One region of the Streptomyces sp. NPDC015032 genome, then DNA from elsewhere that is predicted to be linked to it. Evidence: riboswitches for the same ligand, from Rfam matches in the RefSeq annotation. Region 1 holds a riboswitch; each other region holds the start of a gene.
The links. Region 1 has a riboswitch for thiamine pyrophosphate ahead of thiO (glycine oxidase ThiO). Riboswitches for the same ligand answer to the same signal wherever they lie in the genome.

Region 1 (5,444 bases):
TCGTCGGACACGTCAGCCTCCCTGGACCGCGGTCAGGACCTCGACGCGGTCACCGTCACCGAGCGTGGCGGTGGACCACCGGCCGCGCGGGACGACGGTCTCGTTGACCGCGGCCGCGACGCCGGAGTGCGCGGCGGTCAGCGTGGCGACGAGGGCGTCGAGGGTGGTGCCCGCGGGGAGCACGCGCACCTCGCCGTTCACGGACACGGAGAGGGGCGCGGGCCCGGCGGGGGAGGGGGAGGGGGAGCCGGGCGCGGAGAGCGGTGCGGGCTCGGTCATGCGGGCTGCTCCTGACGTACGGGGGCGGCGGGCAGGAAACGGTGCGGGGTGAAGGGGCGGGCCACCTCGGGCAGTTCGCCGTCGGCCAGCAGGGCGGCCATGGCGTCACCGGTGACGGGCGCGAGCAGCACCCCGTTGCGATGGTGGCCGGTGGCGAGGTGGAGGCCGGGCAGGGGGGTGGGGCCGAGCAGTGGGGCGTTGTCGGGGGAGGCGGGGCGCAGTCCGGCCCGGGTCTCGGTGAGCGGCAGCTCGGTGATGCCGGGCACCAGCTCGTGGGCGTCCCGCAGCAGTTCGTAGACGCCGCCCGCGGTGACGGTGGTGTCCCAGCCCATTTCCTCGCTGGTGGCGCCGACGACCAGTTCGCCGTTCGCGCGTGGGACGAGATAGACATGACTGCCCCGGACCACGGCCCGGACGGTCCGGGTGAGGAAGGGCGCGTACGGGGCGGGCACGGTCAGCCGCAGCACCTGCCCCTTCACCGGCCGGACCGGCGGCACGGCCTCGTCCGGCAGCCCCGGGAGCCGGCCGCTGAGGCTGCCCGCGGCGAGTACGACCTGGTCGGCGCCGAGCTCCGTACCCCCGGCGAGCACGGCTCCGGCGGCCCGGTCGTGGACGACCGTCAGGCGCTCCACCCAGCCGCGGTGGAGGACCACCCCGGCCCGCTCGCAGGCGGTCAGCAGCGCGGCGGCCAGCCGGCGCGGATCGATCTGGTGGTCTCCGTCGACCCGCAGACCGCCGCGGACACCGGGCGCGAGCATGGGCTCCAGGCGGCGGCAGTCGCGGCCACTGAGCCACTCCGACTCCAGGCCCGAACGCCGCTGCAGGGCGTGCAGCTCCCGCAGATGGGCACGGTCGTCGGAGTCCAGCGCGACGGCCAGGGTGCCGCAGGCACGGAAGCCGGTCTCCCGCCCGCTCGCCGCCTCCAGTTCGGCCGCGAAGGCCGGATAGCGCGCGGCCGAGGCGACATTGAGGCCCAGCAGCATCTGCTCGCCGTAGTGGAGTTCGGTGACGGCGGCCAGCATGCCGGCCGCCACTTGAGCGGCTCCGCCGCCGGGTTCGGGGTCGACGACCGCGGTGCGCAGTCCGCGTTGCGCGGCCCGCCAGGCGGTCACCAGACCGATGATCCCGCCCCCGATGACCAGGACGTCGGATCCGTTTCCGTTCCGAGAAGAACGCATGGGCGTCCAGCCCCTCCCTTCGCCGGCATGACCCGGATCAGGTTCGTACGGTCGGAGGCCGCCCCAGCCTCCCTCTCAGCCCGGTGCGTCCGGGCTCCCGCGAGTGTTTTACGTCGGCCACCCTAAACCCCGCCCGCCGGACCCGGTAAGGGAGCAGCCACCGTGGCCCGTTCGCTCGGGGGAGCGGGACGGGCGCCATGGAAGAGGTCCCCCTGTCCTGATGAATCGTCAGGTGCTTATGGTGTACGGGTGAGCGAGCAGCAGCAGTCGCAGCGGCCGGAGCGCCCCGTCCTGTCGGCAGAGCACCGTGTCGTCGTGGTCGGCGCGGGCATGGCCGGCGTACAGACGGCGGTGGCCCTGCGGGAACAGGGCTTCGCCGGCCCCGTCACCCTGATCGGCGCCGAACCGCACCAGCCCTACGACCGGCCCCCGCTGTCCAAGGCGGTACTGCTCGGCAAGGCCGAGAACTCGGCGTTCGACGTCGACTTCGAGGCGCTGGACATCGATCTGCGACTGGGCCGGGAAGTCACCGGCGTGCGCCCCGGCGCGCATGAGCTGGACACCCCGTCGGGACCCGTGCCCTACGACTTCCTGGTGATCGCGACCGGTGCCGAACCGGTCGTCCTGCCCGGTACCGAAGGCGTTCCCGGAGTCCACCTGCTGCGTACCCTCGACGACGCGGCACGACTGCGCCCCGTCCTCGACGAGCAGCACGGCGTCGTGGTCGTCGGAGCGGGCTGGATCGGCGCCGAGTTCGCCACCGCGGCCCGCGCCGCGGGCTGCGCGGTCACCGTCGTCGAGGCCGCCGACCGGCCCCTCGCGGGCGCGATGCCGGCCGAGGTCGCCGCCCCGATGACCGCCTGGTACGCCGAGACCGGCGCCGAACTCCTCACCGGAGCCCGGGTCGCCCGCATCGAGCCGGGCCGGGTGATCCTCGCGGACGGCCGCGAGATCCTGGCCGGAGCGGTCGTCGTCGGAATCGGCGCACGGCCCGCCACCGGCTGGCTGGCCGGCTCCGGCATCGCGCTCGGCACCGACGGATCGGTGACCGCCGACAGTGCGCTGCGCACCTCGCTGCCCGATGTGTACGCGGTCGGCGACTGCGCCTCGTTCCCCTCCGCCCGGTACGGCGAACGCCTGCTCGTCCACCACTGGGACAACGCCCTCCAGGGTCCCCGGACCGCCGCCGCCAACATCATCGCCGCCGCGACCGGCGGTGACCCGGCGCCGCGGACGTACGACCCCGTCCCGTACTTCTGGTCCGAGCAGTTCGACCGGTTCGTGCAGTACGCGGGCCACCACAGGGGCGCCGACACCCTGCTGTGGCGCGGTGAACCCACCGGCCCCGCCTGGTCGGTGTGCTGGCTGCGCGACGGCGTCCTGGTCGCGGTTCTCGCCGTCGGCCGGCCGCGCGACCTGGCGCAGGGACGCAGACTCATCGAGGCCGGCGCCCGCCTCGATCCGGCGCGCGCCGCCGACCCCTCCGTACCCCTCAAGTCGGCGACCCTCTGACGGCGTACCCCGGCGCCCCGTACGGTCGGCCCGGCTACCGACTGTCGGTCCGGGATGGCACGCTTGTCCCTGTGACCGAGATTGACGCAAAGATCGATGCTCTCGTCCCCGCCTGGCTCCACCTCCCCGACATCGCCGAAATGCTCGGTGTCGAGGTGACGCGCGTGCGGCAGCTGGTCAAGGAGGGCCAGCTCATCGCCGTGCGCCGTGGTGAGAACCGGGCGCTCCAGGTGCCTGCCGCCTTCATCGACGGCGACAAGGTGGTCAAGGGCCTCTCCGGCACCCTGACGCTCCTGAGGGACGACGGCTACAACGACGAAGAGATGCTGGAATGGCTCTTCACCCCCGACCCGACCCTGCCGGGCACCCCTGCCCAGGCACTGAGTGAGAACCGCGGCACAGAGGTGAAGCGCCGCGCCCAGGCGCTCGCCGTCTGACCGCCGGCCGTCCGTGAGGTGCGGGCCGCGCAGCACCGTGCGGCCCGCACCCCGCGCCGGATCCGGCGTCCGCTCCACCATGCCTTCCTGTTCCACCGCCTTCCCGTTCCGCAATGCTCTCCAGGGGGACTCGCACCATGCCCACGCCCAGCGCGCCGCTGTCCGACGCCCGGCTGTATCTGTGCACGGACGCCCGCAAGCGCCAGGGCGACCTTCCCGCGTTCCTCGACGCCGTCCTGTCCCATGGGGTGGACATCGTCCAGCTGCGCGACAAGGGCATGGAGGCGGCGGAGGAGCTCGGACACCTGGAGGTCTTCGCCGACGCCTGCAGGCGCCACGGGAAGCTTCTCGCGGTGAACGACCGGGCCGATGTCGCCCACGCCATCGGCTCCGATGTGCTGCACCTCGGCCAGGGCGACCTGCCGGTCCCCGCCGGGCGCGCCATCATCGGCGAGGACGTGCTGATCGGCCGCTCCACGCACTCCGAGTCCGAGGTCGACGCGGCCGTCGCCGAACCGGGCGTGGACTACTTCTGCACCGGTCCGTGCTGGCCCACGCCGACCAAGCCCGGCCGCCATGCCCCGGGCCTGGACCTCGTGCGTTACGCCGCCTCGCTCGGCACCCGGCGCCCATGGTTCGCCATCGGCGGTATCGACGCGGGCAACCTCGACGAGGTGCTGGACGCCGGAGCGCGCCGGGTGGTCGTCGTACGGGCGATCACCGAGGCCGACGATCCGGCGGCGGCCGCCGCCGGGCTGGCCGGGCGAATCCGGGCGCGCGCCGGAGCGTGATCCGGCCAGATGTCCGAAGGATGGACAAACAACCAGTCAATTCGGGCAATTAGTGCTGGTCTGGTCCTGTGGCCGTCGCGCTCTGGTTAACCTGCCCATATGGCCCTTGGCACACCTTCTACCAGGACGGATCACGCGCGCACGGTGCGTGAGCTCCTCGCGTCCGGCAAGACTTCGTATTCGTTCGAGTTCTGGGCGCCCAAGACCGAGAAGGGCGAACGGAATCTCTGGAACGCGCTGCGGCGCGTCGAGGCGGTGGGGCCGAGCTTCGTCTCCGTGACCTACGGGGCCGGTGGCTCCACCCGGGCAGGGACGGTCAAGGCCACGCAGCAGATCGCCGCCGATTCCACGCTCACCCCGGTCGCGCACCTCACGGCGGTCAACCACTCCGTCGCCGAGCTGCGCAACATGATCGGGCAGTACGCCGACGCCGGGATCCGGAACATCCTCGCCGTGCGCGGCGACCCGCCCGGCGACCCGATGGGTGAGTGGGTCAAGCACCCGCAGGGCGTGCGGTACGCCGCCGATCTGGTCCGGCTCATCAAGGAATCCGGCGATTTCTGTGTCGGCGTCGCCGCATTTCCCGAGATGCACCCGCGCTCGACCGACTGGGACACCGACATCCGGCATTTCGTGGACAAGTGCCGGGCCGGAGCCGACTATGCGATCACGCAGATGTTCTTCAATCCGGAGGACTATCTGCGGATGCGTGACCGCGTGGTCGCTGCGGGTTGCGAAACCCCGATCATCCCCGAGGTCATGCCGCTGACCAGCGTCAAGCAGTTGGACCGGTTTGCGCAGCTCAGCAACGCTTCTTTCCCTTCCTCTCTGAAAGAACGCATCCTCGCAGCCAAGGACGACCCCGCCGCTGTACGCTCCATTGGCATCGACTTCGCAACGCAGTTCTGCGCGAGGCTGCGATCCGAGGGTGTGCCCGGACTGCACTTCATCACGCTCAACAACTCGACCGCGACGCTCGAAATCTACGAGAATCTCGGACTGCACAAGCAGTCGTGACCGGCCGTACCCGCCGCGATCCGGGGCGGTGGCCGTAGGAGGGGGCGGGCATGGGCTGGACGGTCCTCTACATCGCGTTCGGAATAGTCGCGCTGTGGCTGCTGGGCGAGGTGCTTCTGCAGTACAAGGCGCGGCTTCGCTGGCGTCTGCTCGCCTTCGCGGGCTTCGGCTGTGTGGTCGTCGGCGTGCTGATACCGTCCGTGATCGTCATCGCCGTCGGCGCGATCGCG
Region 2 (5,444 bases), on a different contig from region 1:
CGACTCAGACCCGAAGACCAACCCCGACGCGGTGAAGTTCGACGCTCTTGAGTACAGCGAGGTGCTCGCCCGCGATCTCAAGGTCGCCGACGCCACCGCCATCACGCTCTGCCGTGACAACCAGCTGCCGATCCTCGTCTTCGAGCTGACCGCCACGGGCAATATCGCCCGCGCGGTCAAGGGTGAGAAGATCGGCACGCTCGTGAGCGACCACGGCACCCGGGCCTGAGAGCCTGTCGGGTGACCTCTGATCGGGCGGCCACGCCCTGGCACGCACGCTTCCCGCGTTGCCGAAATGCCCAAGTAGCTCCGCTACGAGGACATCCCGGCGCCTTGGAATCGCACGCACCAGACCGCGTCCGCTACCCGATCGAAGGTCACCCGACAGGCTCTGAGAACCGGAGGGCCTTCCCGGGAAGCCACGGGAGGGCCCGGGGCCTGCGGGGAACACCCCGGGACAGGACCCGAAGGATGGACAACGGCCTGCCGGTCGGACACCGTGCAGGTGAGGACGCGACCCAGGACCCGTCGGGCCCGAGCACGCCGGGCCCACTCAAGACACGCAGGAGCACGTGGTGATCGAAGAAACCCTCCTTGAGGCCGAGGAGAAGATGGAGAAGGCCGTCGTCGTCGCGAAGGAGGACTTCGCCGCGATCCGTACCGGCCGTGCCCACCCGGCGATGTTCAACAAGATCGTCGCCGACTACTACGGCGCGCTGACCCCGATCAACCAGCTCGCCTCGTTCTCGGTGCCCGAGCCGCGCATGGCTGTCGTGACGCCGTTCGACAAGAGCGCGCTGCGCAACATCGAGCAGGCCATCCGCGACTCGGACCTCGGGGTCAACCCGAGCAACGACGGCAATATCATCCGGGTGACCTTCCCGGAGCTCACCGAAGAGCGTCGCCGCGACTACATCAAGGTCGCGAAGGCGAAGGCGGAGGACTCGAAGATCTCCATCCGGGCCGTGCGCCGCAAGGCCAAGGAGACGCTCGACAAGCTGGTCAAGGACAAGGAGACCGGCGAGGACGAGGTGCGTCGCGCCGAGAAGGAGCTCGACGACACCACCGCGAAGTACGTCGCGCAGGTCGACGAGCTGCTCAAGCACAAGGAAGCCGAGCTGCTCGAAGTCTGATGGACGACTCTTCCTGGGGCGCCCCGCAGGGAGCCGGCCACTGGGGTCCGCCCGAGATGCAGGCCGCTCCGGCGGGTCCTGCATACGATGTGCATGACGCCCAGCAGACTCGGCCCATGCCCATCGTGCCGGACGCCCCCGACGCAGGTAGAGACGCTGACGACCGTGATGAACGGGACCGGGGGGCCGCACGCCTGAACGGCGGCCCCCTGTTCCGCGACGAGAAGCCGCAGGAGCCCATGTCCACCGCGCCACCGCCCCCGCAGAAGAAACGTGCGGGCCGTGATCTGCGAGCCGCCATAGGGGTCGGTGTGGGGCTCGGTGCCGTCATCGTCGCCTCGCTGTTCATCGTGAAGGCCGTCTTCGTCGGTGTGATTGCCGTCGCCGTCGTCGTGGGCCTGTGGGAGCTCACCTCGCGGCTGGAGGAGCGCAAGGGCATCAAGGCGCCGCTCGTCCCGCTGGCGGTCGGCGGCGCCGCGATGGTCGTGGCCGGATACTGGCGGGGCGCCGAGGGTGCCTGGGTGGCGATGGCGCTGACGGCGCTCGCGGTGCTCGTCTGGCGGATGACCCAGCCTCCGGAGGGCTACCTCAAGGACGTCACGGCCGGCGTGTTCGCCGCGTTCTACGTGCCGTTCCTGGCCACTTTCGTTGCCATGCTCCTGACCGCGGACGACGGACCGCAGCGGGTGCTCACCTTCCTGCTGCTGACGGTGGTCAGCGACACCGGTGCGTACGCCGTCGGCTGGCGTTTCGGGAAGCACAAGCTCGCGCCGCGCATCAGCCCCGGGAAGACCCGCGAGGGCCTGTTCGGGGCCATCGCCTTCGCGATGGTCGCCGGTGCGCTGTGCATGCAGTTGCTGATCGACGACGGTTCCTGGTGGCAGGGGCTGCTGCTGGGGCTCGCGGTCGCGGCCAGTGCCACTCTCGGTGACCTGGGCGAGTCGATGATCAAGCGGGACCTCGGCATCAAGGACATGGGCACGCTCCTGCCGGGGCACGGCGGGATCATGGACCGGCTGGACTCGCTGCTGCCGACCGCCCCGGTGGTCTGGCTGCTGCTGGTGCTCTTCGTGGGATCCGGCTGATCCTCCGGACGGTTCACCGCCCTGACCTGGGCATGTACGAGTGAGGGTCTGTTGTCCACAGGGCGGCGGGCCCTCGCTCCTTTGTCTGCGACACTGGATGAACCATGCCTAAGCCCGGAGAACTCACTTTCGTCGCGCCCCGCGGAGCCAAGAAGCCGCCGCGGCACCTCGCCGACCTCACGCCCGCCGAGCGCAAGGAAGCCGTCGTCGCGATCGGCGAGAAGCCGTTCCGCGCCCAGCAGCTCTCGCAGCACTACTTCGCGCGGTACGCGCACGACCCGGCCGAGTGGACCAACATCCCGGCCGCTTCGCGGGAGAAGCTCGCCGAGGCGATGTTCCCCGACCTGATGTCCGTGGTGCGCCACATCAGCTGCGACGACGACACCACCCGCAAGACACTGTGGAAGCTGCATGACGGGACGCTCGTCGAATCCGTCCTGATGCGCTACCCGGAGCGGGTGACGATGTGCATCTCGTCGCAGGCGGGGTGCGGGATGAACTGCCCGTTCTGCGCGACGGGGCAGGCTGGTCTCGACCGCAATCTGTCGACCGCCGAGATCGTCCACCAGATCGTGGACGGCATGCGGGCGCTGCGCGACGGGGAGGTCCCGGGAGGCCCGGCGCGCCTCTCCAACATCGTCTTCATGGGCATGGGCGAGCCGCTCGCCAACTACAAGCGGGTGGTCGGCGCGATTCGTCGGCTGACCGACCCGGAGCCGGAGGGGCTGGGGCTTTCGCAGCGCGGGATCACGGTCTCCACCGTGGGCCTGGTGCCCGCGATGCTGCGCTTCGCCGACGAGGGCTTCAAGTGCCGCCTCGCCGTCTCGCTGCATGCACCGGATGATGAGCTGCGCGACACGCTCGTTCCCGTGAACACGCGGTGGAAGGTGCGCGAAGTGCTGGACGCCGCGTGGGAGTACGCGGAGAAGTCCGGCCGCCGCATCTCCATCGAGTACGCACTGATCCGGGACATCAACGACCAGGCGTGGCGCGGTGATCTGCTCGGCCGGCTCCTCAAGGGCAAGCGGGTGCACGTCAATCTGATCCCGCTGAACCCGACGCCCGGCTCCAAGTGGACGGCCTCGCGGCCCGAGGACGAGAAGGCCTTCGTCGAGGCGATCGCCGCACACGGGGTGCCGGTGACCGTGCGGGATACCCGAGGTCAGGAGATCGACGGAGCCTGCGGGCAGCTGGCGGCAGCCGAGCGCTGAGGCCGGAACGGCCCGTGTAACCTGGGCCTGAAATCAACTTCATATTCCGACAGGGGAGCGCCACAGCGCTGAGAGTGCGGCACCGAGGACAGGTCGGCCGCAGACCCTCTGAACCTCGCCCGGGTCATTCCGGGTAGGAAGTTCGGTCATCAACTCATGCTGTTGCGCCCTGCCCGCATACCGCGGGCGGGGCCGCGTCTCTTCCTGGCCAAAACCCAGGAGGAATCCACAATGAGCACCACGCGCAGAACCACGCAGCTCGCGACGACGGCTGTTGCCGCCGCACTCGGCGTCACGGCACTGGCCGGATGCGGGAGTTCCGATACATCGGACTCCGGTTCGGGCGGCACGAAGAGCTCCGGTTCGAAGACCGTGACACTCGTCAGCCATGACTCCTTCAACGTCTCCAAGGACGTGCTGAAGGAGTTCACCGAGCAGACCGGCTACACCGTCAAGGTGCTGAAGAGCGGCGACGCGGGTGTCGCGCTCAACCAGGAGATCCTGACCAAGGGCTCACCGCGCGGCGATGTGTTCTTCGGTGTCGACAACACCCTGCTTTCCCGCGCCCTCGACAGCGGTCTCTTCACGCCGTACAAGGCGAAGGGTATCGACCAGGTGGCGGCCGATACCCAACTCGACGCAGCCGAGCACCGGGTCACCCCGATCGACACCGGTGACATCTGTGTCAACTACGACAAGAAATACTTCGCCGAGAAGAAGCTCGCGCCGCCGCGGTCCTTCGACGACCTGGCGAAGCCCGCGTACCGGAACCTTCTCGTCACCGAGAACGCCCAGACCTCCTCGCCCGGTCTCGGCTTCCTCCTCGGCACCGTCGCCACCTACGGCGAGAACGGCTACCAGGACTACTGGAAGAAGCTGAAGAACAACGGCGTCAAGGTCGTCGACGGCTGGGAGCAGGCGTACAACGAGGAGTTCTCCGGTTCCGCGGGCGGCAAGAAGGCAAAGGCCGACCGGCCGCTCGTCGTGTCGTACGCCTCCAGCCCGCCCGTCGAGGTGCTCTACGCGAAGCCGCAGCCGGCCGAGGCACCGACCGGGGTCGCCACCGGGACCTGCTTCCGCCAGATCGAGTTCGCGGGCCTGCTGAACGGTGCGAAGAACGAGGCGGGCGGCAAGGCCCTGCTGGACTTCCTGATCAGCAAGAAGTTCCAGGAGGACATGCCGCTCAACATGTTCGTGAACCCGGTCACCGAGGGCGCGAAACTGCCGGAGCTCTTCACGAAGTTCGGCGCGACGGCCGACCGGCCGGCGACCGTCGCCCCCGACAAGATCTCCAAGAACCGTGACCAGTGGGTCCAGTCGTGGTCCTCGCTCGTAGTGAAGTAGCGAAGACTCCCGTACGCGGAACGGACGCGGGCGGGAAGGGCACGCCCGAGGAGGGGCCGTGGGGTGAGGAGCCGCGCGGCCGCTCCGGGCGGGTGGACCGCGCGCGTGAGCAGTCGCGGCGCGGGGGCGCGGTGCGGCTCGGCCTGATGGCCGTGCCCGTCGCGTTCTTCGCGCTGTTCTTCGCCTACCCCGTCACCGCGATCGTCGGCCGCGGGCTGAAGGCGGACGGTGTCTGGCAGTTCGGCCGGGTCGCGGAGGTGCTGACCCGGCCGGACATCCGCGACGTCCTCTGGTTCACCACCTGGCAGGCGCTCGCCTCGACGGCGCTGACCCTGCTGATCGCGCTGCCCGGTGCCTATGTCTTCGCCCGCTTCGACTTCCCCGGCAAGCAACTGCTGCGGGCGGTCGTCACCGTGCCGTTCGTCCTGCCGACCGTCGTCGTCGGTACGGCCTTCCTGGCGCTGCTGGGACGCGGCGGGTTCCTCGACGAACTCTGGGGCGTACGCCTCGACACCACCGTCTGGGCGATTCTGCTCGCCCATGTCTTCTTCAACTACGCGGTGGTCGTACGGACCGTGGGCGGGCTGTGGTCACAACTCGACCCACGGCAGGAGGAAGCCGCACGGGTGCTGGGCGCCGGGCGGTTCGCCGCCTGGCGGCGGGTCACCCTG
Region 3 (5,444 bases), on a different contig from region 1:
TGGAGCGGGCGTGGTTCAGGGCGTCAAGGTGGAGCGCGCCACTGTACGAACGACCTTGACGCCCTGGGTCGCGACTGCTCGGCTCTGCCTGGGTCGAAGGTGGTCGGGATGGGAGCCCACGACGCTCGCCACGCTCCGGCCGGCACTCGCGAACGGCGCCCCATCCATCCCGGAGTCTGAGCGCCCCCGCCGGAGGCATGTCGTGAAGCCGCGGGCTTGGTTCTCGACTCATACCCTCGGGCCTATCCACTGCGGGCGCGCGTCGGCGGCGGCAGCGCCGAGCGGGCCGAAGGCAGGAGCGCGGGCGCAGCCAAAGCCGGGAAGCGCGCCCGGCGAAGCGGAGCGCAGCCGGGTGCCTTGAACCTGGAGAGAAAGTTGTAACTCTCAGCCAGGCTGGGCCGGAAGTGCTGCGTACGCTGCGAGCCGGTGCCACCCTGTTCAGAGCGGACGGCAACGACGGCACACAGAGGCTGCTGATCACGACCACCAGCGATTAGCCGGGAGTAAGGCGCAGCCCCCGCCCAACGGCCAGCCCGATCCTACGGATCAGAAGGTTGCAGGTTCGAATCCTGCCGAGTGCGCACCGCCTCTGAGACCGACAGCGTCCCCCAGAAAGTATGCCGGGGGACGCTGAGACGACAGAAGATCAGTCCGCAATTGGCAGATACAGCCGGTTGCCCTGCGCCGCGAACTCGGCGGACTTGGCGAGCATTCCGGCAGCGACCTCATCTTCGCTGGTCACAGCCCCATCAGAGCCGAACTGCTCTGTGATGCTTCTGCTGATCTTCATCGAACAGAATTTCGGGCCGCACATCGAGCAGAAGTGCGCCGTCTTCGCCGGTTCGGCGGGAAGCGTCTCGTCGTGGAACTCCCGTGCCGTGACCGGGTCGAGAGCCAGATTGAACTGGTCCTCCCAGCGGAACTCGAAACGGGCGTCGGAGAGCGCGTCGTCCCAGTCCTGCGCCCCCGGGTGTCCCTTGGCGAGGTCCGCCGCATGGGCCGCGATCTTGTACGTGATGACGCCGGTCTTCACATCGTCGCGGTTGGGCAGACCGAGGTGTTCCTTGGGCGTGACGTAACAGAGCATCGCCGTGCCCCACCAGGCGATCATCGCCGCGCCGATGCCCGAGGTGATGTGGTCGTACGCCGGGGCGATATCGGTGGTCAGCGGGCCGAGTGTGTAGAACGGCGCCTCCTCGCAGATCTCCTGCTGGAGGTCGATGTTCTCCTTGATCTTGTGCATCGGGACATGGCCCGGCCCCTCGATCATGGTCTGGACGCCGAACCGCTTGGCGATCGTGTTCAGTTCACCGAGCGTGCGCAGTTCCGCGAACTGGGCCTCGTCGTTGGCGTCGGCGATCGAACCGGGGCGCAGACCGTCGCCCAGCGAGTACGTCACGTCGTAGCCGGCGAGGATCTCGCAGAGCTCCTCGAAGTGCTCGTACAGGAACGACTCCTTGTGGTGCGCCAGGCACCACGCGGCCATGATCGAACCGCCGCGGGAGACGATGCCGGTCTTGCGGCGAGCGGTCAGCGGGACGTACGGCAGGCGCACGCCGGCGTGGACCGTCATGTAGTCGACACCCTGCTCGGCCTGCTCGATGACGGTGTCCTTGTAGATCTCCCAGGTCAGCTCCTCGGCCCGGCCGTCGACCTTTTCGAGGGCCTGGTAGAGGGGAACGGTGCCGATCGGCACGGGGGAGTTGCGCAGAACCCACTCACGGGTGGTGTGAATGTTGCGGCCGGTGGAAAGGTCCATGACCGTGTCGGCGCCCCACCGCGTCGCCCACGTCATCTTCTCCACCTCCTCCTCGATGGAGGACGTCACCGCGGAGTTGCCGATGTTGGCATTGACCTTCACCAGGAACCGCTTCCCGATGATCATCGGTTCGATCTCGGGGTGGTTGACGTTGGCCGGAAGTACGGCCCGGCCCGCGGCGATCTCCTCGCGCACCACCTCGGGCTCGACGCTCTCCCGGATCGCCACGTACTCCATCTCCGGGGTGATCTCGCCCCGGCGGGCGTACGCGAGCTGGGTCACCGGCCGCCCGTCCCGGCCGCGGCGAGGCAGCCGTGGCCGGCCAGGGAAGACCGCGTCGAGATTGCGCAGAGGAGACCCCATTCGCGGCGAGGTGGGCTTGAGCCCGTCGTCCTCGGGGCGGGCGGGACGGCCCGGGTACTCCTCGGTGTCGCCGCGCGCGATGATCCAGTTCTCCCGCAACGGTGCGAGTCCGCGACGGACATCGGTCTCCGTGGAGGGATCGGTGTACGGCCCCGACGTGTCGTACAGCGTCACGTCCTTGCCGTTGGTGAGGTGCACCTGGCGGACCGGCACGCGGAGGTCCGGGAGCGAGCCCTGGACGTATCCCTTGTGCCAGCCGATGGACTTCCCGGCCTCGTCGCTCTGGTTCGAGGCAGGCGTGCGTGCGTCCGATGTGGTCATGAGACCTACTCCCTACGCCGGCATTACCCGGTAACAGGTTCGGCGGTCGGCGCAGCCCGTCCCGTACGGCCCGTACGGATGTACGGATGTACGGATATCAGCGCCCTCTCAGCCCGGTGCTCCGAGCTCCCGCGTGTGCAAAGGTCCCTCCACGCTAGCGCCCCGTCCGGCGCGATGAACAGAGGGTCCTGCTCTTCTTGCGATGATCGGCCGGTGACGTCCCCCCATATCGCCTCCGACCCGCAGGGCCATCAGCACAGCCACTCGCACAGTCATGGCCCCGCCGCGCCCGTCTCCAAGCATCTGCGGAAGGTGATCGCGGCCGTACTCATCCCGTTCGCCACCGCGATCGCCGTCGGCCTGATGGTGCTCTGGCCGGGCGGTGCACCCCCGCACGAGCGGACCGGTGTCGGTTTCGACCGGCAGACCCAGCAGGGAAAGGTGGTGAAGGTCGACAAGGTGGACTGCAAGGAAGTGAACGCCGCCCAGATGCCCATCGACGGCGGGGCCACCCCGCCGTCGGGGAGCGGGCCGGGGCTGTGCGAGAAAGCCACCGTCGAGGTGACGACCGGTCACGACAAGGGCCGGGCCTTCACCGAGATCGTCCAGCCCGACGCACCACGTCAGTTGCGCGAGGGACAGGGCGTGGTCGTGGCGTACGCCCCCGACGCGCCCCGTGATCTGCAGTACTCGGTGACGGATGCGAGCCGGAAGTTCCCGATGGCACTGCTGGCCGGGATCTTCGCCCTGGTCGTGGTCGCGGTGGGCAGGATGCGCGGGGTGATGGCGCTGATCGCGCTCGCCGTGTCGTTCGCCGTGCTGACCCTGTTCATCCTCCCGGCCATCCTCCAGGGCTCGAATCCCCTGCTCGTCGCGGTGATCGGGGCCAGTGCGATCATGCTGATCGCGCTCTACATGTGCCATGGCCTGACAGCCCGCACCTCGGTCGCGGTGGTCGGCACACTGATCTCGCTCCTGCTGATCGGGCTGCTCGGATCGCTCTTCATCGGCTGGGCGAGCCTGACCGGCAACACCGACGACTACACCGGCCTCATCCACGGCCTGTACCCGCACATCGACATGAGCGGCCTGTTGCTGGCCGGCGTCATCATCGGTTCGCTCGGAGTGCTCGACGATGTGACGGTCACCCAGACGTCGGCGGTCTGGGAGCTGCACCAGGCGAACCCGGCCATGGGCGCGCGGGGGCTCTACCGGGCGGCGATCAGGATCGGGCGCGATCACATCGCCTCGGTCGTCAATACGCTGGTCCTCGCCTACGCGGGCGCCGCACTGCCGCTGCTGCTGCTGTTCTCGATCGCCGAGAGCAGCGTGGGGACGGTGGCCAACAGCGAACTGGTGGCGGAGGAGATCGTACGGACGCTGGTCGGCTCGATCGGGCTGGTCGCCTCGGTGCCGGTGACCACAGCACTCGCCGCGCTGGTCGTCTCCGCGGACCGCACAGGGCTCGGCGCGGAAGCCGGAGCTTCGGCACCCGTACGGACCCGGAGAGGCCGCCGTCGCAGGACGAAGCCTTGAACGCCCCTGTACGGAGAGCGATTCACCCGTTCGGCAGGTATGTTCGACCGGCGCGCCGGTCCACGACGCCGTGCCCTTCAGCCGGCGTTCTGTTCCTCGGCGAGGATCCGGCCCAGAGCCTCCTCCAGGTTTCCCTCGAAGTCACCCAGCGTGCACTCCTGCCCCAGCGGCACGAGTTTGTCCGTCCGGTCGAGGAAGGCAACGAGCGGCGCCGTACCGGCCCTGAAGAGGGCGCGGTCCTCGCCCACCTGAAGCCGGATGTGTACATCGGAAAGCCCCTCGGGCTCCGTGGGCCCAATGTGCACATCGCCGTCGCCACTGGGACTGTTGAGGCCGTCGAGCAGCAGCTCACGGCCGAAAGCCCAGGTGACGGGGGCGTCGCCGGGCAGATGGAAGGTCATCCGGATCGCATACGGATCGCACACTTCATACCGGAGCTCCACCGGGATCCGGAAAGAGAGCTCCTCGGAAACGAGGAAGCTCATCATGACCTCAGCTTGAACCGACTCGCGCATCGTTCAACCCCGCAGTAGATGAATCTGGCCAGGAATGATCCCCCGTGGCCCTATTGACGCCATCGTGGTGCACGCGATAGCAGATCACAAGGAGTGATTTTTCAGATACTGATAGAGAACACGAACGAACGCAAGAGGGCGGCCACTTCATAACGTAGTTGTTCGACTGCGGGGAGCAATCGCTCTTCCTGCTCCAGGGGTACCGAAATCGCCACCGCGGCAGCGGTGAATCCGGCAGTGATCGGGATGGCTGCGCGGACCGTTCCCAAGGCGTACTCCTGTCTTTCGATGACAGGTCCCGTCCGTTCCATTGACCGCAACCGCTCAAGGAGTGTTGCGCGGTCCCTCACCGAGTAGCGGGTCAGCGGCCGCACCGGATGCCGGTCCAGATGGTCCTCGCGGGCCTTCTCGTCGAGCTGGCTCAGCAGACACTGACCGATCGCATGGGCATGCCCGGTCTCCCGGAAGGACGCCCGCTCGGCCACCGCAGGGGCGGCGGGGGTGCCGGCGACCGCGATGAGTTCGATCTCGCCCTCGCGGTAGACGGCGCAGCACACCGGTGCGCCGATGGTGTCGCGCCAGCGGCCCAGCGACTCCGTCATCCTGCTGCGACGATTCTGCAGCGCACCTTCATCGACCAGGCGCTCAGCCGCGGTTCCCAGCAGGAACACGCCGCTCTCCCTGCGCAGATAGCCCTCATGGGTCAGGGTGCGCAGGAGATGGTAGGCAGTGGGAAGGGGAAGACCCGCTTCCCTGGCCAATTGCTTCGCGGGCGCCCCTTGTCGATGGGCGCCCACGGCTTCCAACAGCCTCAGCGCTCGCTGAACCGAACCGATCAACGTCGGTACAGCAGTGCTCGATGCCGTGGTCAACGGTCACCCCCAGGCATGGTGACGGGCGGTCAGCCCGCCTGTGGGGGCCGCCCCCACAAGCCGCCGCATGACTGGGTT

Region 2: another riboswitch for thiamine pyrophosphate. It lies ahead of ACF08M_RS21195 (thiamine ABC transporter substrate binding subunit); the one in region 1 lies ahead of thiO (glycine oxidase ThiO).
Region 3: another riboswitch for thiamine pyrophosphate. It lies ahead of thiC (phosphomethylpyrimidine synthase ThiC); the one in region 1 lies ahead of thiO (glycine oxidase ThiO).

Annotation. Positions count from the first base shown of each region.
Region 1 is NZ_JBIBVN010000002.1:361,798-367,241, reverse strand. It holds gene ACF08M_RS04535 (thiazole synthase) at 1-11, opposite strand, end outside; gene thiS (sulfur carrier protein ThiS) at 13-279, opposite strand; gene thiO (glycine oxidase ThiO) at 276-1,457, opposite strand; TPP riboswitch at 1,455-1,568, opposite strand; gene ACF08M_RS04520 (NAD(P)/FAD-dependent oxidoreductase) at 1,707-2,969, shown strand; gene ACF08M_RS04515 (Rv2175c family DNA-binding protein) at 3,041-3,406, shown strand; gene thiE (thiamine phosphate synthase) at 3,544-4,197, shown strand; gene metF (methylenetetrahydrofolate reductase [NAD(P)H]) at 4,297-5,214, shown strand; gene ACF08M_RS04500 (hypothetical protein) at 5,265-5,444, shown strand, end outside.
Region 2 is NZ_JBIBVN010000014.1:99,422-104,865, forward strand. It holds gene pyrH (UMP kinase) at 1-229, shown strand, start outside; gene frr (ribosome recycling factor) at 576-1,133, shown strand; gene ACF08M_RS21185 (phosphatidate cytidylyltransferase) at 1,133-2,218, shown strand; gene rlmN (23S rRNA (adenine(2503)-C(2))-methyltransferase RlmN) at 2,323-3,429, shown strand; TPP riboswitch at 3,471-3,587, shown strand; gene ACF08M_RS21195 (thiamine ABC transporter substrate binding subunit) at 3,661-4,773, shown strand; gene ACF08M_RS21200 (ABC transporter permease) at 4,920-5,444, shown strand, end outside.
Region 3 is NZ_JBIBVN010000022.1:62,375-67,818, forward strand. It holds gene thiC (phosphomethylpyrimidine synthase ThiC) at 647-2,443, opposite strand; TPP riboswitch at 2,436-2,586, opposite strand; gene ACF08M_RS26780 (YibE/F family protein) at 2,618-3,979, shown strand; gene ACF08M_RS26785 (SsgA family sporulation/cell division regulator) at 4,057-4,494, opposite strand; gene ACF08M_RS26790 (IclR family transcriptional regulator) at 4,596-5,366, opposite strand.